Regions from separate parts of the Cupriavidus sp. P-10 genome, predicted to be linked through region 1. Evidence: predicted binding sites of a transcription regulator. Region 1 holds the regulator's gene; each other region holds the start of a gene.
What was found. The regulator sigma-54, encoded in region 1, starts transcription at its own class of promoters, with help from an activator protein. The targets are predictions, from matches to a motif close to TGGCANGNAANCTGCTTT.

Region 1 (7,290 bases):
GCCGAAGATGGTCTTGATGTCGAGCAGGCCCAGGCCGCGCACTTCTAGCAGGTTCTGCAGCAGCGGCGGGCACCGGCCCTCGATGAAGTCCGGCCCCAGGCGTACGAAGTCAACCGCGTCGTCGGCCACCAGGCCGTGTCCGCGCGATATCAGTTCCAGGCCCAGTTCGCTCTTGCCCAGGCCCGATTCGCCCATGATCAGCACGCCCATGCCGAGGATGTCGAGAAACACCCCGTGCATGGTCACGCGCGGCGCGGAGATGCGCGACAGGTACAGGCGCAGGTGGTCAATCACCGCGGCCGACGACACCGGCGTGGTGAAGAGCGGCGTCGACGAGCGCGTGCAGCGCAGTTCCAGGTCCGGCGGCGGCTCCATGCCATCGGCCACCACCAGGAAAGGCGGCTCCAGCAGGATCAGCTCGCCCATCTGGCGCTTGCGGATATCGTCGTCCAGCCGCTGGTAGTAGGTGATTTCGGGCTTGCCGAGCACCTGGATGCGGTTGGGGTGGATCAGGTTCAGGTGGCCAACCAGGTCCGCGGCAGAGGTCGCTTCGCGGGCGAATTCCACGTCGAAGGCGCGGTCCGCACCTTCCAGGCCGGCCACCCACGAGAGTTTGAGGTCGGCTGCGTTGTCGTCGAAGATGGACTGGGAAGTGACGCCGGTGAGTTCCATGCGGGTATGACGTGTGGGGCGGTGTGCCAGGCGCTGCGCCTGTCCGGTCTGTGCCGGCCCGTTCGGGACAGATCAGGGGATCAGGGGTGCCATTCGGTCAGCAGCTGGTGCACGGCTTCGGAAGTGGGCAAGGTCGCCAGCCCTTCGCGCATGTCGCGGTCTGACAGCAGCTGCGCGATCTCTGACAGGATTTCCAGGTGCTGCTGCGTGGCCTGTTCCGGCACCAGCAGGAAAATCAGCAGCGACACCGGCTTGCCGTCAGGCGATTCGAACGGGATCGGCTCGGCCAGGCGCATGAAGGCGGCCAGCGGCTGCTTCAGGCCCTTGATGCGTCCGTGCGGGATCGCCACGCCGGCGCCGAGTCCGGTGGAACCCAGCGACTCGCGCGCGAACAGGTTGTCCGTCACGATGGCGCGCGCCACGCCATGGTTGTTCTCGAAGAGGAGCCCGGCCTGCTCGAACACACGCTTCTTGCTGGTGACGCTGACGTCGAGAGTGATGTTGCCGGGTGGCAGCAATTTGGCCAAACGATTCATGGGCGATGCGCAGGATTTCAGTTAGCGGGCGGATCCGCCGTTCCGCCGGGCAGTGGATGGCTCAGAGGCAGCGGATCACCGGCAGCGCCGAGGCGTCCGGCCATTATAGAGCAGCGGCCTCCCTGTGATTGTGCACCGCAGCGCTGCGCCCGTGTGGGTCCGCACCGTAACCGGGCGCGGGGCAGAATGCGGCGCTGCATGTATGGCGCAGCATACACCTTGCTGCGGCCGTTGCGAACACTCCGTCTCAAACGGGTGACAGCCCTTTGCGCACGCGCCACAGCGCTGCAGGCGCAAAAAAGCCGCGCAAATGCGCGGCTTGCCTGTTTTGTCTTGATTCAGCAGCCCTCTGTGGGGCCACCGGGCACGGTCATTGCTGCATCTGCGCTGCGGCCATCTGGTACTTGACCGCTTCGCGGTCGTGGCCCTGCACGCGGTCCTTGTAGCGGAGTACCTGACGGTCTAGCTTGTCGACGAGTGCGTCGATCGCTGCATACAGGTCTTCATGATGCGCTTCAACGAAGATGTCCTTGCCCCTGAGATGTAGATTGATTTCCGCGTATTGCCGACGGTCCTTTTCCTTGTGGTTGTCGACAGAGAGCAGCACGCTAACGCCAATGACCTGATCGAAATGCCTGACGATTCGCTCCAGCTTCGTTTCCACGTACTCACGCAACGGCGGCGTGATGTCCAGGTGGTGTCCACTGATCTTGAAGTTCATAGCGCTTCTCCTTCTGAAAGAGCCTCACCAGGCAGGCGGTGGGCTCGGCTACAAAGACTTGCGGAGATTCACTGCGGGGATCTTCAGGGCTTCGCGATATTTGGCAACGGTGCGGCGTGCGACAACGAAGCCTTGCTCACCCAGCAGTTCGGCGATGCGACTGTCGGAAAGGGGATTCCTCGGGTCTTCGGCTCCTATCAGTTGCTTGATCAAGGCGCGGATGGCCGTTGATGAAGCCGCGCCACCGGTTTCGGTGGACACGTGGCTGCCGAAGAAGTACTTCAGTTCGAAAGTACCCATCGGCGTTGCCATGTATTTATTGGTCGTCACCCGGGAGATGGTTGACTCGTGTAATCCCAGTGTATCGGCAATCTCCCGCAAAACCAAGGGGCGCATGGCGATTTCGCCGTGCGTGAAAAAGTTCTTTTGACGCTCGACAATGGCCTGCGAGACACGCAGGATCGTGTCGAACCTTTGCTGGATATTCTTGATCAGCCAGCGTGCCTCCTGCAGCTTCTGCTGCAGGCCAGCGGTACCTGACTCTCCCTTCGCGCCGCGCAGGATCTGCGCGTACATGTCGTTGATGCGCAGCCTCGGCATCACATCCGGATTGAGTTGCGCGATCCAGCCGCCGCCGCTCTTGCGCACGAACACATCGGGCACGACGAAGTCGGCTTCGGGGCGGCTGTACGCGTGGCCCGGGTAAGGTGCCAGCGAGCGGATCAATTCGTGCGCGGCCTTGAGTGCTGGCTCGTCTACCTGCAGCGCTTTCTTCAGGCGCGTGTAGTCGCGCACTGCCAGCAGTTCCAGGTGGTTATGCACGATGTTCAGCGCCAGCTCGCGCTGCGGGTGCTTCAGCCGGCGCAACTGCAGGCCGAGGCACTCGGCGGCATTGCGCGCGCCCACGCCAGGCGGGTCGAAGCTCTGCAGCAGCGTCAGCATGGCCTGCACTTCGTCGATCTCGAACTCGAGTTCTTCGGGCAGTTCTGCGCAGATTTCTTCGAGTGAGGCGCTGAGGTAGCCGTCGTCGTCGAGTGATTCGATCAGGAAGATGGCAAGGCCCTTGTCGCGCACCGAAATCTTCAGCGGCGTCAGCTGTTCCATCAGGTATTCGCGCAGCGTGGGCTCGGCCTCGCGCAGCTGCATCGGCGTCTTCTCGTCTTCGTCGCCTTGCGGGCGGCGCGCGAAGTCGTCCAGGCTCCAGTCGCCGCCATAGTCATCGCCGCTGTTGCTGTCGCCGTAGCTGTCGTCGTCGCCCGCGCCATCGGCGCGCGCCTCGCCGTTGCCTTGCGGTTCGGCTGGTGCCGGGGCCGGCGCGCTCTGCAAGTTGACCGAACCATCGGCAGCCACGCGCAGCGGGCTTTCGATCCAGTCGTTCTCGCGTTCGAGCAGCGGGTTTTCCGTGAGCGCCTGTTCGACTTCCTGCTGCAGTTCCAGCGTCGACAGCTGCAACAGCCTGATCGACTGCTGCAGTTGCGGCGTCAGTGCCAGGTGCTGGGAGAGGCGGAGCTGTAGCGACGGTTTCATGCGACCTATTTTATGCGCATCTTTCCGTTGTTGGAACGGAAATTGCTATCGATGTCGCGGCTTGATCGACGCCGGCAGTGGGCTGGCCCATATGCAGATCATGGGGCCGAAAGCAGGGAGAATCAATGGCCTGCCGCAGCGGGCAGGCCAGTACATCACATGCGGAAGTTCTCGCCCAGGTAGACGCGCCGCACCGATTCGTTGGCGATGATCTCCTCGGGCTGGCCCGCGGCCAGCACCGTGCCTTCGCTGATGATGTAGGCGTGGTCGCAGATGCCAAGGGTCTCGCGCACGTTGTGGTCGGTGATCAGCACGCCGATATTGCGCGCCTTCAGGAAGCTCACGATGCGCTGGATTTCGCCCACTGCGATCGGATCCACGCCGGCGAACGGTTCGTCCAGCAGGATGAAGCGCGGCGACGATGCCAGCGCGCGCGCGATTTCCACGCGGCGGCGTTCGCCGCCGGACAGCGACAGCGCCGGGTTGTTGCGCAGGTGCGCGATCTGCAGGTCGTCGAGCAGCGCGTCGAGCCTGCGTTCGATCTCGGCCTTGGCCAGCGGCTTGCCGTTCTCCACCTGCAGTTCCAGCACCGCGCGGATGTTCTCCTCGACGTTGAGCTTGCGGAAGACCGACGCTTCCTGCGGCAGGTAGGACAGGCCCATGCGCGCGCGCTCGTGGATCGGCAGGCCGCTGATATGGTCGCCGTCGAGCACGATATCGCCCTCGTCCAGGTTCACCAGCCCCACGATCATGTAGAACGAGGTGGTCTTGCCCGCGCCGTTGGGGCCGAGCAGGCCGACCACTTCGCCACTCTTCACGTCCAGCGAGACATCCTTGACCACGGTGCGCGAGCCGTAGCGCTTTTTCAGGTGGCGCACGACCAGCGTGCTGCCGCCTTCGAGGACGGCCGTGGCTTGGACGGAAGGCTTTTCGGCGATGGTGGCGGTATCGGTCATTGGCACAGTCTGGCGTTCAGCGTTTCAGGCGAGGAAGCGGTCCCGGCCCGGCGTCAGGGTTTGTTGGCGGGCGCGGGCGCCGGCTTCAGGTCCAGCGGCGAGCCGCTGCCCGAACCCTGCGCATTCGGGTCCTGCCGCGGCGACAGCACCGCGCGCACGCGGCCCGACGGATTGGCGGCCGAGGTATTGTCGCCGCCGCCGGCAGCCGTGTAGAACTCCTTGCGGCTGTCGTAGGTCAGCACCGCGCCGCGGATTTCGTCGAGCATCTTGGCGCCCTGCAGGCGCGCCATGCGCGCGTGGCCGATCAGCTTGGACAGTTCCTGCTTGCCGTCGTATTCGATGCGGTCGCCCCAGCCGTCGATGTATTCGTCGACGCCTTCGCGCTTCTGCCGGATGTAGGCCTGCTTGCCGGCCTTGGCGGTGGCCACCGCGAACTGGTAGCCCTCGGGATCGGTGCGCAGCTCGGCCGCATCTGACTTCAGGACCATCGTGCCCTTGGTCAGCACCACGTTGCCGGTCAGCGTATAGATCTGCTTGACGTCGTCGTAGCTGGCGTTGTCGGCCTCCAGCACCATCGGCTTGTCGCGGTCCGCGCGCTCTGCCAGCGCGGGCTGGGCCAGCAGCAGGCCGAGGGCCGTGGCCGTGGCGAGCAGGGCCTGGGCGGCGTGTCGACGGGACGAAGTCGTCAGGGAAGCGGTCATGTTGGCAGCAGTGGCTAGAGGGCGTGTTGGTGCGGGTGGTGCGGGTGGTGCGGGTGGTGCGGGTGGTGCTGGTCGTGCGGGCAGGCAGGGCGCGCAGCGGCATTGCCGGCGGCCGGCCGCGTGGCCGCGCGGACCGGGTCAGGGCCCCGGCGTACGGCCCGGGGACGGCCCGGTGACGATGGTGCCGCGTACATTGCCGAGCAATTGTACTTCGCGGGTGACGTTGTTGAAGATCAGCCCGTTCGCGGTCATCACCGAAGGGCCGCGCGTCAGCTTCACCGGTTTGTCGGTCTTGACGATGTCGTCGTTGACCAGCAGCTGGAAATAGCTCGACGCGGCGGTCAGCTGCGGATCCTTGGACGGATCGACACCCTGCTGGCGCAGGATATGACCGTTGCCATACAGGTCGATCACCGAGCCTTCGGCGTTCATGTGCCCGATGTCGGCCCGCGCCGTCACTGGTGGGCGGTCGGGTTCATAGGCGCGCAGCGCGGGACGCGTGACCTCGTAGGTCTGGTCGTCCTCGAAGTGGACCATGCGGTCGCCGGTGAAGCGGATCTTGGTGCTGCCATCCTGTGCCAGTTCCGTGGCCGAGAAACGGTCCATGAAATAGTCCGGCTCGTGCTTCTTGGTGGCCTGCGTATCCTGGCTTTCCTTGGGCGAGTTGATCTGCACCAGCCAGAAAGTGCTGCCAGCGACGATGGCCATCAGCAGCAGCGGCAGCAGCCGCATGACGATGCCGCTGAGGGAGGCGATGAGTGCCTGCATGGTGTGCTTGTCCGCGCCCCGTTCAGATGACCTTGGCGCGGGTCAGGTCGTGGATATGCAGCGCGCCGACCAGGCGCCCGTCGTCGTCGACCACCAGCAGCTGGTTGATGCGGTTGGCTTCCATGACCTGCACTGCCTCGACCGCAAGCTGGTTCTGGTTGACCACATGCGGGTTGTGGTGCATGACGTCGCCGATGGGAACGGTCTTCCAGTCGCGCGGGGTTTCCAGCAGGCGGCGCAGGTCGCCGTCGGTGAAGACGCCGATGGCATGGCCGTCGGGATCGACCACCGCGGTCATGGCCATGCCCTTGCGCGTGATTTCCATCAGCGCCTGGGCCAGCGGGGTGTTTTCCCGGACTTCGGGCACCGCATTGCCGCTGCGCATGACGTCGCGCACATGGGTCAGCAGCTTGCGCCCAAGCGCGCCGCCCGGGTGCGAGCGGGCAAAGTCTTCCTCGCCGAAGCCGCGCGCGTCCAGCACCGCCACCGCCAGCGCATCGCCCAGCGCCAGCGCGGCGGTGGTGCTTGCCGTCGGCGCCAGGTTCAGCGGGCAGGCTTCTTTTTCCACGCCCGCGTCGAGGTGCGCGTCAGCCAGCTTGGCGAGGTTCGATTCAGGATTGCCGGTGACCGAGATCAGCCGCGCGCCGATGCGCTTGACGATCGGGATGATCGACAGCAGCTCGCCGGTCTCGCCGGAATTGGAAAACGCGACCAGCACGTCGTCGCGCGTGACCATGCCCAGGTCGCCGTGGCTGGCCTCGGCCGGATGCACGAAGAACGCCGGGGTGCCGGTGGAGGCCAGCGTGGCCGCCACCTTGCGCCCGATATGGCCGGACTTGCCGATGCCGGAGACCACCACGCGCCCATTGCATTGCAGAATCATCTGCACGGCGTGGGCAAAGTCGTCGGTCAGGCGGCCGGAAAGTGCGGAAACCGCATCGGCTTCGGTCTGGAGGGTATCGCGGGCAAGGCGGAGTGCTCGATCCGCATCGAAATTGGCTATCATGGCGTCGAAGTATACCAACGAATGCGACGTCGCCCGGGGCTGGCTCCATGTGCCCCCGGGTGCCCGCCGCATCGCCGCGCTTGCCAAGTTTCCCCGGCAGGGTGCCCGTGCCGGGTCGGACGCGCGCCTGGCCGGTCACCCGACCATCTTGATGCACTCACCGCTGGAACTGACCCTGGTGCTGCTGGCCGCTGCCGTCTTCGGCGTGGTCGCTTTCCGCATGCTGCAGCTGCCGCCGATGCTTGGCTACCTCGCCGTGGGCATCCTGATCGGCCCGCATGCGCTGGGGCTGGCCAGCGACACCGCGCAGACCAAGTACCTGGCCGAGTTCGGCGTGGTGTTCCTGATGTTCTCGATCGGGCTGGAGTTCAGCCTGACCAAGCTACGCTCGATGAAGCGCCTG
Region 2 (7,290 bases), 670 kb from region 1:
AGGCAAAGGCATAACTGTCGACCTTCCACGTGCGCACGCCGACGCAGGCCGCCATGGTGCGGTTCTGCGTCGTGGCGCGCACGAACAGCCCCAGCCGCGTGCGGTTGAGCACCGCCCACGCCACCGCCACCACCGCCAGCGCGAACAGGATGATGACCACGCGGTTGTACGGAATCACCAGCCCCGGCATCCATTCAAGGCCGCCGCTCATCCATCCGGGATTGGCCACTTCCACGTTCTGCGCGCCGAACAGCGTGCGCACCGCCTGCATCAGCAGCAGGCTGATGCCGAAGGTGGCCAGCAGCGTTTCCAGCGGGCGGCCATAGAGGTGGCGCAGCACCAGCCGCTCCAGCACGAAGCCCACCACGGCCGCCGCCAGGAACGACGCCGGCAGCGCGGCGGGCAGGTACCACGCGAACGCATCCGGTGCATAGGTGCGGAACAGCGACTGCACCACATAGGTGGCATAAGCGCCGATCATCAGGAACTCGCCGTGCGCCATGTTGATGACGCCGATCAGGCCATAGGTGATGGCCAGGCCCAACGCGGCCAGCAGCAGCACGCTGCCCAGGCTCAGGCCGGCGAACAGATTGCCGATCAGCTCGGCGCGGCGCTGGTCGCGGCGCAACTGGTCCAGTGCCTGCTGCGCGGCCAGGCGCACATCGGCATCGGGCTCGCGGTAGTTGCCGGCGCTGTCGCGCTCGACCAGCGGCGCCAGCTTCTGGCGGCTCTGCGGGTTGCTGTCCTTGCCGAGGATACGGATCGCTTCGAGCCGCGCGTCATGCGCGGCGGGATCCGTGTTCGGCGCGGTTTCTGCCAGCACGAGGTTGGCCCAGATCACGTCGAGGCTGGCACGCAGGCCGGCATCGGCCTCGGTCTTGCGCGCGGCTTCGACGGCGGCAAGCGAGGCGCTTTCCGGCTGGTCGCGCAGCGTGCTGATGGCTTGCGCTCGCACCGCGATGTCAGGCGATTGCAGCTGCAGGCTGCTGGCGGCGCTGTCGACCAGCGCGCGCAGGCTGTTGTTCAGGGTCAGGGATTCGAGCTCGTCGGGCTTCACCGTGACCGCCTTGCCGGTGATGGCATCGACCACCTTGTCGCCGTCCTGGCGCACCATGCCGACCGAAGGCGCATATTGCAGGGTGTCGTCCTGCAGGGCCTTCAGGATCGGGCCGGCTTCGGCAGGCGATGCCCTGGTCAACGCGGACAGCGCGGCAGTCTTGGCGTCGAAGTCGTCTTCGGCCAGCGGCTTCAGGTCGGCCTGCGTCAGCGCAACGGCCCACGGCGCCGCGGCCAGCAGCAGCGCTGCCAGCAGGGCGCGCAGCCAGGCCACGACTTGAACGGATGAGGGATTGCGCATAGGAGCTTGCGAGTGGCAGGAATGAAGCGAGCTGACTGTTTGCTCCCCCTCTCCCGCAAGCGGGAGCGGGGGAGCCGCGTGGTGGCAAGCAAACGAGGCTTACAGCACCTTGTCCGGCTTCCCTTCATTTCCCGAGATGAACGGGCTCCACGGCTGCGCGCGCACGGCCTTCGGCGTCTTCCAAACCACCGAGAACTGGCCGTCGCCCTTCACCTCGCCGATCATCACCGGCTTGTACAGGTGGTGGTTTTCGCCCATGGTCAGCGTGAAGCCATCCGGCGCCTTGAAGGTCTGGCCGTACATCGCCGCACGCACCTTGTCGGTGTCGGTGGTGCCGGCCTTCTTCACCGCCTGCGCCCACATATGGATGCCGACATAGGTGGCTTCCATCGGGTCGTTGGTCACGCGCTTGTCGCCGCCTGGCAGGTTGTTGGCCTTGACCCAGGCCGCCCACTGCTTCCTGAAGGCGTCGTTCTGTGCGTTCTTGACCGACATGAAGTAGTTCCACGCCGCAAGGTGCCCGACCAGCGGCTTGGTGTCGATGCCGCGCAGTTCTTCCTCGCCCACCGAGAACGCCACCACCGGCACGTCCTTGGCCTTCAGGCCGGCGTTGCCCAGTTCCTTATAGAAGGGCACGTTGGAGTCGCCGTTGATGGTCGAGATCACCGCGGTCTTGCCGCCCTGCGAGAACTTCTTGATATTGGCGACGATGGTCTGGTAGTCGCTGTGGCCAAACGGGGTGTAGACCTCTTCGATGTCCTTGTCGGCAACGCCCTTGCTCTTCAGGAAGGCGCGCAGGATCTTGTTGGTGGTACGCGGGTAGACGTAGTCGGTACCCAGCAGGTAGAAGCGCTTGGCGCCGCCACCTTCCTTGCTCATCAGGTATTCCACCGCCGGGATCGCCTGCTGGTTGGGCGCTGCGCCGGTGTAGAAGACGTTCTTGGACATTTCCTCGCCTTCGTACTGCACCGGGTAGAACAGCAGCGAGTTCAGCTCTTCATAGACCGGCAGCACCGACTTGCGCGACACCGAAGTCCAGCAACCGAAAGTCACCGCGACCTTGTCCTTGCTGACCAGCTGGCGCGCCTTCTCCGCGAACAGCGGCCAGTTGGAGGCCGGGTCCACCACCACCGGCTCGAGCTTGCGGCCGAGCACGCCGCCGCTCTTGTTGATCTCGTCGATGGTCATCAGGGCCACGTCCTTCAGCGACGTTTCCGAGATGGCCATCGTGCCGGACAGCGAGTGCAGGATCCCGACCTTGATCGGTTCCTTGGACTGCGCCATGGCCAGCGGGCTGGTACCGATCATTGCCGCGGCGGCGATGGCCGACAGCTTCAGCATGTCACGTCGTTGCATTTGCAGCTCCCGTTTGTGGTGTTAGTAGGGACTACGCTCCCCGGGGTGATGCATCTGCAACTAGCGTGCCACCGATTTCGCGCCGCGACCTGGCTGCCAGGCACGACGCGCATGGCTTAACCGGGTCGTGGGGACCATCGCGCACCACGGGCGTGCAGCGCGAGTGGCACTGAGACAGTGCAACGGGAGAAATGGGAGCAGTGACGGTGCATGGTGCCCGCGAGCGGGTTGCGACCATGCGCCAGAATCGGTCGTGTCGCTCGCGCCGGGTCGGCGGCGCGCTGCGCAAGGGGGAATGGCGCTGAAGCGCATGCGGCTTGCCAATGGCGACACGCCGCGCAGAAGTAAGCAGACTTTTAAACCGGAATTGGATGACTGTAAATCGGTACAACCATCCATTAAGACCGGCGCATGGCCAACCTACGGTAAGAGATAGCCGCCGTCCAACCCGCCATGACGCGGTGGCCGATCGCGCCAGGCGCTGGTCGACACAAGAATGCGGGTCCACACAACCCAGAGAGAAGCCATGCCGTTTTCCGAAGATCAGACGGCGTCACTCGCCGTCCCGCAACCGTCGCTCCACGCCCTGCAATCCGCATCGCGCCGCAAAGGCATCCTGGCCCTGGCCGCCTTCACCCTGGCGCTGGGCGCCTGCGGTGGCGGCGACGACCCGCCACCCGTTGTCACCACGCCGGCGGCCACCGGCTGCGAACTCGATGGCAGCACCGGCGGCCAGGCGGTGGTGCTGCCCGGCGACCCGAACGCGCCCGAGCAGGCCACCGGCTACGCGCCCAAGTCGACGGTCTACAGCAAGACCTATATGGCCGTGACCAACAACCCGCTCTCCACCAAGGTCGCCTGCGACGTGCTCAAGGACGGCGGCACCGCGGCCGATGCCGCGGTCGCGGCGCAGATGGTGCTGAACCTGGTGGAGCCGCAGTCCTCCGGCATCGGCGGCGGCGCCTTCATCATGTATTACGACGCGGCAAGCAAGGCGGTGACCGCCTACGACGGCCGCGAGACCGCCCCGGCCGGCGCCGACGAGGACTACATCCAGTGGAAGTCCGCTTCCGACCAGACCGCGCCGGCACCTACCGCCGTCCGCAGCGGCCGCTCGATCGGCACGCCCGGCACGCTGCGCGTGCTGGAACTGGCCCACAATGACCATGGCAAGCTGGCCTGGAAGGACCTGTTCACGCCGGCCATCAAGCTTGCCACCGACGGCTTCGCGATCCCGCCCCGCATGGCGGCAGCGATTTCCGGTGCGGCCACGGTGACAAACATCCAGCGCGACCCGGAAATGGCCGCCTACTTCCTGAACCCCGACGGCACGCCGCGCGCAGTCAATACCATCCTCAGGAACCCGGCGCTGGCCGGCGTGTTCACGGCCGTGGCCGCGGGCGGGGCCGATGCCTTCTACAAGAACGGCCCGATCGCGCAGGCCATCGTCAACAAGATCCAGACCACCTACGACGGCAACACCACGCCTGGCGTGACCACGCTGGACGACCTGGCCAACTACCAGGCCAAGAAGCGATCTGCGGTCTGCACCACCTATCGCCAGTACGAGATTTGCGGCATGCCGCCACCCTCCTCCGGCGGCATCGCGGTGGCGCAGATCCTGGGCATCGTCGAGAACTTCGACATGGCCAGCCATGGTCCCACGCTGGTCGACCAGAACGGCGGCCGCCCCAGCGTGCTGGGCGCCCACCTGCTGGGCGAAGCCGGGCACCTCGCCTATGCCGATCGCAACAAGTACGTGGCCGACACCGACTTCATCGGCCTGCCGGGCGGCAGCTGGGACACCATGCTGAACAAGCCCTACCTGAGCCAGCGCGCCGCGCTGATCAGCACCACCGGCGTTCTGACCACGCCGGTGGCGGCAGGCAACCTCGGCGACGTGCCGCTGTCGCCGTCGTTCGTGCAGGAGCGAGGCACCACCCACCTGTCGCTGCACGACAAGTACGGCAACGTGGTAGCGATGACCACCACCATCGAGTCAGGGCTGGGCTCGTACCACATGACCAACGGCTTCCTGCTGAACAACGAGCTGACCGACTTCAACGCAGCGCCTGCCGTGGGCGGCGTGCTGGTCGCCAACCGCGTGCAGCCAGGCAAGCGGCCGCGCAGCTCGATGTCGCCGACGCTGGTGTTCAAGCGCAATGCCGACGGGTCGCGTGGGGACTTCTACATGACGACCGGCTCGCCAGGCGGCGCGACCATCATCCAGTACGTGGCCAAGACGCTGGTGGCGGCGCTGGACTGGAACTTGGACGCGCAGCAGGCAGTGTCGATGATCGACTTCGGCGGCTCCAATGGCGCGGGCTCGGCCATGATCGTCGGCGGCGAGCATCCCAACGTCGACAGCAGCGTGCCGGCCGGCGGCATCGCGGGAGACAACGACCCGCTGGTCAAGGGACTGCGCAACCTCGGGCATACCGTGAACATCGGGGCGCAGTCGAGCGGCCTGAGCGCGATCATCCGCACCACCATCGGCGGCTCGGCGGTGCTGGTGGGCGGCGCCGACCCGCGCCGCGAAGGCGTGGTGCTGGGCGATACGTTCAAGCCCTGATGGGGTAGCGGCACTAGCGGCACAAAAAAAACGGGGCCCCTTGCGGGACCCCGTTCTTCGATGCCGGGACAGCAGTCCTTACATCGGCATCATGTTGGTGTTCAGGTTGTACATGATCCACAGCGAACCCGCCACCACGATCACCAGGATCAGCGCCGTGAACAGCAGCGCGATCACGTTGCTGCGCTGCTCGGACGACGTGTCCAGGTGCAGGAAATACTTCAGGTGGACCAGGATCTGGACCGCGGCCATGCCGAGGATGATCCACAGGATCGTGCCCTTCTCCATGCTGCCGTCCATCACCAGCTTGAACGGGATCACGGTCAGGATCACCGCCAGGATGAAGCCGATTGCGTAGCCCTTGAAGCTGGCGTGGGTGTTGTGCGAGTCGTGCGCGGCATGCGCGTCATGGGCGCCGTGCGCCGCCGGTGCGTTGTGTTGTGCCATCACAGATGTCCCATCAGGTAGACCACGGTAAACACGCCGATCCAGACCACGTCCAGAAAGTGCCAGAACAGCGACAGGCACATCAGGCGCTTGCTGAGCGTCGGGGTGATGCCCTTCTTGCCCAGCTGCCACATCAGCACGATCATCCACAGCATGCCGCTGGCGACGTGCAGGCCGTGGGTACCGACCAGCGTGAAGAACGACGACAGGAACGCGCTGCGGCCCGGGCCGGCGCCTTCGGCGATCAGGTGGTGGAACTCGTTGATTTCCATCGCCATGAACGCGAGACCGAGCAGGAAGGTCACGCCGAGCCACGTCTGCACGTGCTTGAGGCTGCGGTTCTGCAGCGAGATCATCGCCATGCCGTACGTGATCGAGGAGAACAGCAGGATGAAGGTCTCCACCAGCACGTAGTTGAGCTCGAACAGCTCCTTCGCCGACGGGCCGCCTGCCAGTTCGCCGCGCAGCACGGCGAAAGCCGCGAACAGTCCGGCGAAGATGATGCAGTCGCTCATCAGGTAGATCCAGAAGCCATACACCGTATTGGCACTGGTATCGTGGTGCGCATGGTCATGGCCATGTGCGTCGGCGTGGGCCGATGCGCCGGCCTGCGCGGGGATGCGGTCTAGGACTTGAGTCGACATGGTTCTTAGGCCTGCGAAGCAATGCGCTGCAGATGGCGCGTTTCGATCTGCTCGACCTCGGTGGCCGGCACGTAGTAGTCGATATGGTCGTCGTTGCTGCGGTGGATAAACGCCCACACCATGCCCACCAGGCCAACGATGGCCATCCACCAGATATGCCAGGTCAGGGCAAAGCCAAACACCAGGCTGAAGGCGCCGATGATGAAGCCCGCACCCGTGTTCTTGGGCATGTGGATCTTCTCGTAGCCTTCGGTCGGCAGGGTCTCGCCACGGGCCTTCATGTCGGCGAACGCGTCCAGGTCACGCACCACCGGGGTGTGCGCGAAGTTGTAGAACGGCGGCGGCGACGAGGTGGCCCACTCCAGGGTACGGCCGCCCCACGGGTCGCCGGTCACGTCGGCCAGCTTCTTGCGGTCGCGGATCGACACAACGATCTGCAGCACCTGGAAGAAGATGCCCAGCGCCACGAACACCACGCCAACCACGGCCAGGTACAGCCACGGCGTCCAGGCCGGATTGTCGGTGTGGTTCAGGCGGCGGGTCATGCCCATCAGGCCCAGCACGTACAGCGGCATGAAGGCGAAGTAGAAGCCGACCAGCCAGCACCAGAAGGCGCACTTGCCCAGGCGCTCGTTCAGCGTGAAGCCGAACGCCTTCGGCCACCAGTAGGTGATGCCGGCCAGGTAGCCGAACAGCACGCCGCCGATGATCACGTTGTGGAAGTGGGCGATCAGGAACAGGCTGTTGTGCAGCACGAAGTCAGCAGCCGGCACGGCCATCAGCACGCCGGTCATGCCGCCGATCACGAAGGTGATCATGAAGCCCAGCGTCCACAGCACCGGCGAGGTCATCTGGACCCGGCCGCGGTACATGGTGAACAGCCAGTTGAAGATCTTCACCCCGGTCGGGATGGA
Region 3 (7,290 bases), 1.2 Mb from region 1:
GACGGCATGCGCGTGGTGGCGGAGTTCGGCGATGGCGATGCCGCCTACGCCTGGCTCTCGCAGCACCGGGCCGATGTGCTGATCCTGGACTTGTCGATGCCGGGCCGTGGCGGCCTGGAGATGCTGCAGCGGCTGGGCGCACGCGTGCCGTCGCTGCGCACGCTGGTGTTCAGCATGCATGACAGCGCCGCCATCGTGCTGCAGGCCATGCGCGCCGGCGCGGCCGGCTACCTGACCAAGAACAGTGCGCCGGAGGCGCTGGTGGATGCGGTGCGCCGGGTGGCAGGCGGGGAGCAGGTGTTGTCCGCCGACGTCGCGGGGCTGGTGGACATGGGCCAGCCGCCGCCGCACCTGGCGCTGTCGCCGCGCGAGTTCGACCTCTTCCGCCAGTTCGCGCGGGGCACGGCGCTTGAGGACGTGGCCGCGTGCTTCTGCCTGAGCACCAAGACCGTGGCCAACTACCAGACCCTGATCCGCAAGAAAATGGGGTTGGCCAACCGCGTCGAGATGCATCGCTACGCAGTGGAGCATGGCTTTGGCTGACATGACCGCTACCCAGGCGCCGCTGGCGCTGCGCTGCGAGGCCGTGCGCAAGGCGTTCGGCGCCCGCGTGGCGCTGGACGGGGTTTCGCTCACCGTGCGGCGCGGCGAGTTCGTGGCGCTGCTCGGGCCCAACGGGGCGGGCAAGACCACGCTGTTCCAGATCCTCAGCGGCCTGTTCGTTGCCGATGCCGGGCGCGTGACGGTGCTGGACAGCGATATGCACGAGCACGACATGCGGCGCGATCCGGTGCGCGCGCTGGCGCGCCTCGGCATCGTGTTCCAGCAGCCGGCCATCGACCTGGACCTGCCGGTGCTGGCCAACCTGCGCTTCCATGCGGATTTGCACGGGCTGACGCGCCGCGTGGCCACGCAGCGCATCGCCCGGCTGCTCGACGCCTTTGGGCTGGCCCCGCGGGCGCATGCCCCGGTGCGCGAGCTGTCCGGCGGCAACCGGCGCAAGGTGGAGCTGGCGCGCGCGCTGCTGCACGAACCGGCGCTGCTGCTGCTGGATGAGCCCACCGTCGGGCTCGATCCGGCTTCGCGGGCGCAGCTGGTCAGCGATGCCAGACGGCTGACCGCGCAGGCGCAGGCCGGTGTGCTGTGGGCCACGCACCTGGTGCAGGAGGTGGAGCACGCCGACCGCGTGATCGTGCTGGACCGCGGCACCGTGCGCTTCGACGGCACGCCGGCGGCGCTGCGCGGCGCCGCCGGGCGCGACGACCTTGAAAACGCTTTCCTGGCTATGACGCGGGCACCGGCCGCTTCTGCCGCCACTTCCGCCAACAACACCGAAAGGAGCGTACCAGCATGAACGAGATGCCATCGCCGAGGTGGCTTGCCATCACGCTGCTGCTGGTGACGGCATTGCTGGTGGCCGCCGGACTGGCCGAAGCGGCGCGCGTGGCCAGTGGCCAGGTGTTCGTGTCGAGCGAGAAGGATGATGCAATTGCCGCCTTCGATGCGCGCAGCCGGCAACTGCTTGCCGTGTGGCGCCAGTGCAAGCGGCCGCGCCACCTGCAGCTCTCGCCCGATCGCGCGCGCCTGTATGTGGCCTGCAGCGATGACCACCGCGTCGACGTGGTCGACGTGGCCAGCCGCAAGACGCTGGCTTCGCTGCCGGTAGGGGACGACCCGGAGTTGTTCGACCTGAGCCATGACGGCCGCATGCTCTATGTCTCGAACGAAGAGGATGGCCTGCTGTCGGCCTACGACACCGCTTCGGGCAAGCGCGTATTCGCCGTCAAGGTTGGCGAGGAGCCGGAGGGCGTCAAGGTCAGCGCGGATGGCAAGCGGGTATACGTGACCTCGGAGGTGGCCAACCTGGTCCATGTGATCGACGTGGCCAAGCACAAGGTGGTCGGCAATATCCAGGTCGGCAACCGGCCACGCCGGCTGCTGCTGTTGCGCGACGGCAAGGAACTGTGGGTCTCGAACGAGCTGTCCGCCAGCGTCAGCGTGATCCGCACCGATACGCTGGAGGTGGCCCATACCATCCACTTCACGCCGCGGGGCTTCCGCGCCGGGGATGTGACCCCGGTGGGGATGGCGGCCAGCAGTGATGGCACGCGTGCCTATGTCGGGCTTGGGCGTGCCAACCACGTCGCGGCGGTGGACGTGGCGTCGCGCCGGGTGCTGGACTATGTGCTGGTCGGCCGGCGCGCATGGGGGCTGGCGCTGAGCCGCGACAACGCCAGGCTCTATGTCGCCAACGGCCTGTCGGACGACGTCAGCGTGGTGGATACCGCCAGCAGCAAGGCGACGGCAACCCTCAAGGCGGGCCGGGTGCCGCACTCGGTGGCGATCGATGACTGAACGCGTGCGCTGCTGCCGCTCGCTCGTTGCCGCGCTAGGCCTGTTCGCGGGTGCGGCCGGGGTGGCCGACTCCGCCGAGGTGCGCATGGCGGTGGTGTCGCTGGCCGGCGACCCGCGCCATGAGGCCCGCCGCCTTGCGCAGCGCTATCCCGGGCAGCCGCAGGGCCGCGCACTCGATGGCGCGCAGGTGGCGGCAGCGGAGGCCCGCTTCGCGCTGGAGGCAGCGGGCCAGTCGCTCAGGCTCGATGCCCAGGAAGCGCGCAGCGAAGCGGAAGTCGGGCCGATGGTTGCGGCGCTGGCGCGGCAGGGCACGCGCTTTATCCTGCTCGACCTGCCATCCGCGGCAGTGAGGCAGGCGACGGCCGCCATCAAGCCGGGCGAGGCCCTGCTGTTCAACGTCTCGGCCGATGACGACGACTTGCGCGGCGCCGCCTGTTCGCCGGTGCTGCTGCACACGCTGCCCAGCCTGCGCATGCGCGCCGACACCCTGATGCAATACCTCGCGCTGCGCACGTGGCGCCGCGCGCTGCTGCTGAGCGGGCCGTCGGCGGGCGACGCGGCGCAGCGCGATGCGCTGGTCAAGTCCGCGCGGCGCTTCGGCATTGCGTGGTCGGTGCAACGGACGTTCAGGCTGTCCAACGACCCGCGCGAGCGCGACCTGGCCAACGTGAACCTGCTGACCAATGGCACCGACCATGACGTGGTGGTGGTGGCAGATGCCGACGGCGAGTTCGCCCGCGGCGTGCCCTATGCCACGCAGCTGCCGCGCCCAGTGGTGGGCGCCAGCGGCCTGGGCGCGCAGGCCTGGCACTGGGCCTGGGACCGCAATGGCGGGCCGCAGCTCAACCGGCGCTTCACGCGTGCGGCGGGGCGCCCGATGACGGGCCACGACTGGGCCGCCTGGGTGGCGGTCAAGGCGATAGCGGAAAGCGTCGCAAGGCAGCCCAGGGCCGGCTTTGCCGCGCAGGCACAAGCCCTGGTCACCGGCAAGGTGGTGGTGGACGGCTTCAAGGGCCCGCCGCTGTCGTTCCGTCCCTGGGACCGCCAGTTGCGCCAGCCCGTCATGCTGGCTCACCCGGATGGCGTCGTTGCCGTGGCGCCGGTGGAAGGCGTGCTGCATCCGAAGAACAACCTCGACACCCTGGGCGCGGACGAAGCCGACACCGCGTGCCGCGCCCCGTCCTCGTAAGGCGCAACCCATGGCCACCGTGCTGATCCATCGCTGGCGCGCGCTGCGCGCCGTCTGCGGGCGCGAACTGCGCAAGTACCTGCGCCAGCCCGGGCGTCTGCTGTCGTCGCTGGTGCGGCCGCTGCTGTGGCTGCTGGTGTTCGCGGCCGGCTTCCAGAATGCGCTCGGCGTCGCGATCGCGCCGCCGTATGAGACCTACATCGAATACAAGGTGTACGTCGCGCCCGGCCTGCTCGGCATGATCGCGCTGTTCAACGGCATGCAGTCGTCGCTGGCGATGGTGTACGACCGCGAGATGGGCGTAATGCGCCTGCTGCTGACCGCGCCGCTGCCGCGTGGCTGGCTGCTCGGCTGCAAGCTGGCCGCGAGCACGGTGCTGTCGCTGCTGCAAATGGCCGCGTTCCTGCTGGTGGCGATAAGCTTCGGCATCCGGTTCGAGCCGTTGCACCTGCTGCCCGCTTGCGGCGCCATGGCGCTGGCGGCGCTGATGCTGGCTGCGCTGGGACTGCTGCTGTCGGTGCATGTGCGCCAGCTGGAGAACTTTGCCGGCACCATGAACTTCGTGATCTTTCCGATGTTCTTTGTCAGCTCGGCGCTGTATCCGCTGTGGAAGCTGCAGGAGTCAGGTGCCGAGATCGTCTATCAACTCGCGCGCTTCAACCCCTTCACGCATGCGGTCGAGGCCATACGCTTCGCGCTGTATGGGCAGGTGGCCCCCGTGAGCCTGGCCGTGGTGGCAGGCTGTGCTGCAGTGTTCTTTGCGCTGGCGCTGCGCGGCTACGACCCGCAGCGCGGCATGGCCCGCCAGGGGCAGGCGTGAACTGGGCTGCGGCCGCCACGCATGGCTGTTCAGATCTGGAGCAGATGCAACGCAGTGTTGCGTGCTGACACGGCCGCCGGCACGCAATGCGGCCGCTTTCGGCGTGCTAGCGCGGCAATCCGATTGGCATGGGAATTGCCGTAAGTGCGGGTCCGGTGCCTGGTGGGTGCCTGGTATCGGCGCACTGGCGCATCGGTGGGAAACCAAAACAAGAGAGGAGAAGGCAATGAGGACGTTACGAGCAGTGATGGCGATCGCGGCAGTCGCGACTGCCGCGGCCAGCCTAGCGGCGCAGGCGGCAGTGACCGACGCCATGATCGAGAACGACGCAAAGAGCCCCGGCGACGTGCTGTCGTGGGGCATGGGCCCGCAAGGGCAACGCTATTCTGCGCTGACGCGCATCAATACGAAAAATGTCGGCAACCTCGTGCCGGCGTGGTCGTTCTCGTTCGGCGGCGAGAAGCAGCGCGGCCAGGAAGCGCAGCCGCTCATACACGACGGCAAGATGTTCGTGACGGCATCGTATTCGCGCATCTACGCGCTCGACCTGAAGACCGGGGCCAAGCTGTGGAAGTACGAGCACCGCCTGCCCGAAGGCATCATGCCGTGCTGCGACGTGGTTAACCGCGGCGCGGCGCTCTACGACAACCTGGTCATCTTCGGCACGCTGGATGCACAGCTGGTGGCGCTGGACCAGAAGACCGGCAAGGTGGTGTGGAAGGAGAAGCTGGAGGACTATGCCGCCGGCTACTCGTACACGGCTGCGCCGCTGATTGTCAAAGGCATGGTGCTGACCGGCATCTCGGGCGGCGAATTCGGCGTGGTCGGCCGCGTCGATGCGCGCGATGCCAAAACGGGGCAACTGGCGTGGTCGCGCCCGGTGGTGGAAGGCCACATGGGCTACAAGTACGACAAGGACGGCAACAAGACCGAGATCGGCGTGACCGGCGCCGAGAACGCCAGCTGGCCAGGTGAGACCTGGAAGACCGGCGGCGCTGCCACCTGGCTGGGCGGCACCTATGATCCGGCCACCGGGCTGGTGTACTTCGGCACGGGCAACCCGGGGCCGTGGAACAGCCATATCCGCAAGGGCGACAATCTCTACTCCGCGTCGACGGTGGCGATCGATCCGGCCACCGGCAAGATCGTCTGGCACTACCAGAACACCCCGAACGATGGCTGGGACTTCGACGGGGTCAATGAGTTCGTGACCTTCGACCTCGATGGCAAGCGCATGGGCGGCAAGGCCGACCGCAATGGCTTCTTCTACGTCAACGACGCGCGCAACGGCAAGCTGGTCAACGCCTTTCCCTTCGTCAGGAAGATCACCTGGGCCAGCGGCATCGACCTGAAGACCGGGCGGCCCAACTTCATCAGCGAAGGCCGGCCCGGCGACCCGGCCGCCGGCACCGACCCGAAGAAGGGCAAGTCCGTGTTCGCCGCACCCGGCTTCCTGGGCGGCAAGAACCAGCAGCCGATGGCCTACAGCCCGCAGACCGGCCTGTTCTATGTGCCGGCCAACGAGTGGGGCATGGATATCTGGAACGAGCCGGTCAGCTACAAGAAGGGCGCAGCTTTCCTGGGCGCGGGTTTCACCATCCAGCCGCTGAACGAGGACTACATCGGCTCGCTGCGCGCGATCAATCCCAAGACCGGCAAGATCGTCTGGGAGGCTAAGAACGGTGCGCCGCTGTGGGGCGGTGCGATGACCACTGCCGGAGGACTGGTGTTCTGGGGCACGCCGGAGGGCTATCTGAAGGCAGCCGACGCCCGGACCGGCAAGGAACTGTGGAAGTTCCAGACCGGCAGTGGCGTGGTGGCGCCGCCGGTCACCTGGGAAGACAACGGCGAGCAGTACGTGGCCGTGGTGTCGGGCTGGGGCGGCGCGGTGCCGCTATGGGGCGGGGAAGTCGCCAAGCGGGTGAATTTCCTGGAGCAGGGCGGATCGGTGTGGGTGTTCAAACTGCACAAGAGCTGAACACGGGCCGGTCGATGGACATGCACGCTGGCATTGCGATGCCGGCGTGCGCGCATAACAAAACAGTGAGACCAATGGTATGAAGAAGGAATGGATGGCGCTGGCGGCTGCGGTGCTGCTGCCTTGCGCGGCGCAGGCGGGCACGGCGGCCGATATGCAGGCACTGGCTGACAAGAACGGCTGCTTCGCCTGCCACGGCATGCAGTCGAAACTGGTGGGGCCGGGCTTCGCCGAGGTGGCGGCCAAGTACAAGGGGGATAGCCAGGCAGCCGGGCGGCTGGCCAGGAAGATCCGTGAAGGTGGCAAGGGGGCGTGGGGGCCGGTGCCGATGCCGGCGCATGGCAATCTTGGCGAGGCGGATGCGAAGAAGCTCGCGGAGTGGGTGCTGGATGTAGGGTAGGAACGCGGTAGGAACGCGGTAGGAACGCGGTAGGAACGCGGTAGGAGCGCGTGAGAAGCGCGTAAGAAGCGCGTAAGAAGCGCAGCCCGGCTGGCGCGAGCCAGCCGGGCTTTCCTACTTGCCCGCAGCGCTCAGGCGCAGGGAGTTGCCATCGCTACGAAACACCATCGGCTGGACTTCGCCGCGCGCCTGCAGGGCCGCAAGCCGGCCCCGCAGCACGACCTCGCCGACCTTGCCGTGCTCTGCGGAGCGCTCGCAGACCGGATCGGTCGCAGCGGGGTCGCCGGTCAGCAGGAAGGCCTGGCAGTGGCAGCCGCCGTAGTCCTCCTCCCGGTGGTCGCAGGACCGACACGGTTCCTGCATCCATGCCGTGCCGCGAAAACGGCGGAACGCCTCGCTGTCGCGCCAGATCTCGCGCAATCCCTGCGTCGTCACATTCGGCAGCGCCAGCCCCGGCAGCATGCGCGCCGCGTGGCACGGCAGGGCAGTCCCGTCGGGCGCCACGCCCAGGAAGGTCGTGCCCCAGCCATTCATGCACTTCTTGGGCC

Region 2: the regulator sigma-54 is predicted to act here: its motif matches at 2,767-2,784, upstream of urtA (urea ABC transporter substrate-binding protein).
Region 3: the regulator sigma-54 is predicted to act here: its motif matches at 4,489-4,506, upstream of CTP10_RS07190 (PQQ-dependent methanol/ethanol family dehydrogenase).

The regions. Positions count from the first base shown of each region.
Region 1 is NZ_AP025170.1:344,792-352,081, forward strand. It holds gene hprK (HPr(Ser) kinase/phosphatase) at 1-672, opposite strand, end outside; gene ptsN (PTS IIA-like nitrogen regulatory protein PtsN) at 753-1,208, opposite strand; gene hpf (ribosome hibernation-promoting factor, HPF/YfiA family) at 1,579-1,929, opposite strand; gene CTP10_RS01645 (RNA polymerase factor sigma-54) at 1,978-3,456, opposite strand; gene lptB (LPS export ABC transporter ATP-binding protein) at 3,612-4,412, opposite strand; gene lptA (lipopolysaccharide transport periplasmic protein LptA) at 4,466-5,113, opposite strand; gene lptC (LPS export ABC transporter periplasmic protein LptC) at 5,252-5,881, opposite strand; gene CTP10_RS01665 (KpsF/GutQ family sugar-phosphate isomerase) at 5,904-6,887, opposite strand; gene CTP10_RS01670 (monovalent cation:proton antiporter family protein) at 7,039-7,290, shown strand, end outside.
Region 2 is NZ_AP025170.1:1,014,391-1,021,680, reverse strand. It holds gene urtB (urea ABC transporter permease subunit UrtB) at 1-1,357, opposite strand, end outside; gene urtA (urea ABC transporter substrate-binding protein) at 1,457-2,713, opposite strand; gene CTP10_RS04725 (gamma-glutamyltransferase family protein) at 3,240-5,285, shown strand; gene cyoD (cytochrome o ubiquinol oxidase subunit IV) at 5,364-5,732, opposite strand; gene cyoC (cytochrome o ubiquinol oxidase subunit III) at 5,732-6,376, opposite strand; gene cyoB (cytochrome o ubiquinol oxidase subunit I) at 6,382-7,290, opposite strand, start outside.
Region 3 is NZ_AP025170.1:1,545,250-1,552,539, forward strand. It holds gene CTP10_RS07165 (response regulator transcription factor) at 1-543, shown strand, start outside; gene CTP10_RS07170 (ATP-binding cassette domain-containing protein) at 530-1,354, shown strand; gene CTP10_RS07175 (PQQ-dependent catabolism-associated beta-propeller protein) at 1,351-2,355, shown strand; gene CTP10_RS07180 (ABC transporter substrate-binding protein) at 2,348-3,544, shown strand; gene CTP10_RS07185 (ABC transporter permease) at 3,555-4,364, shown strand; gene CTP10_RS07190 (PQQ-dependent methanol/ethanol family dehydrogenase) at 4,591-6,342, shown strand; gene CTP10_RS07195 (c-type cytochrome) at 6,422-6,742, shown strand; gene pqqE (pyrroloquinoline quinone biosynthesis protein PqqE) at 6,857-7,290, opposite strand, start outside.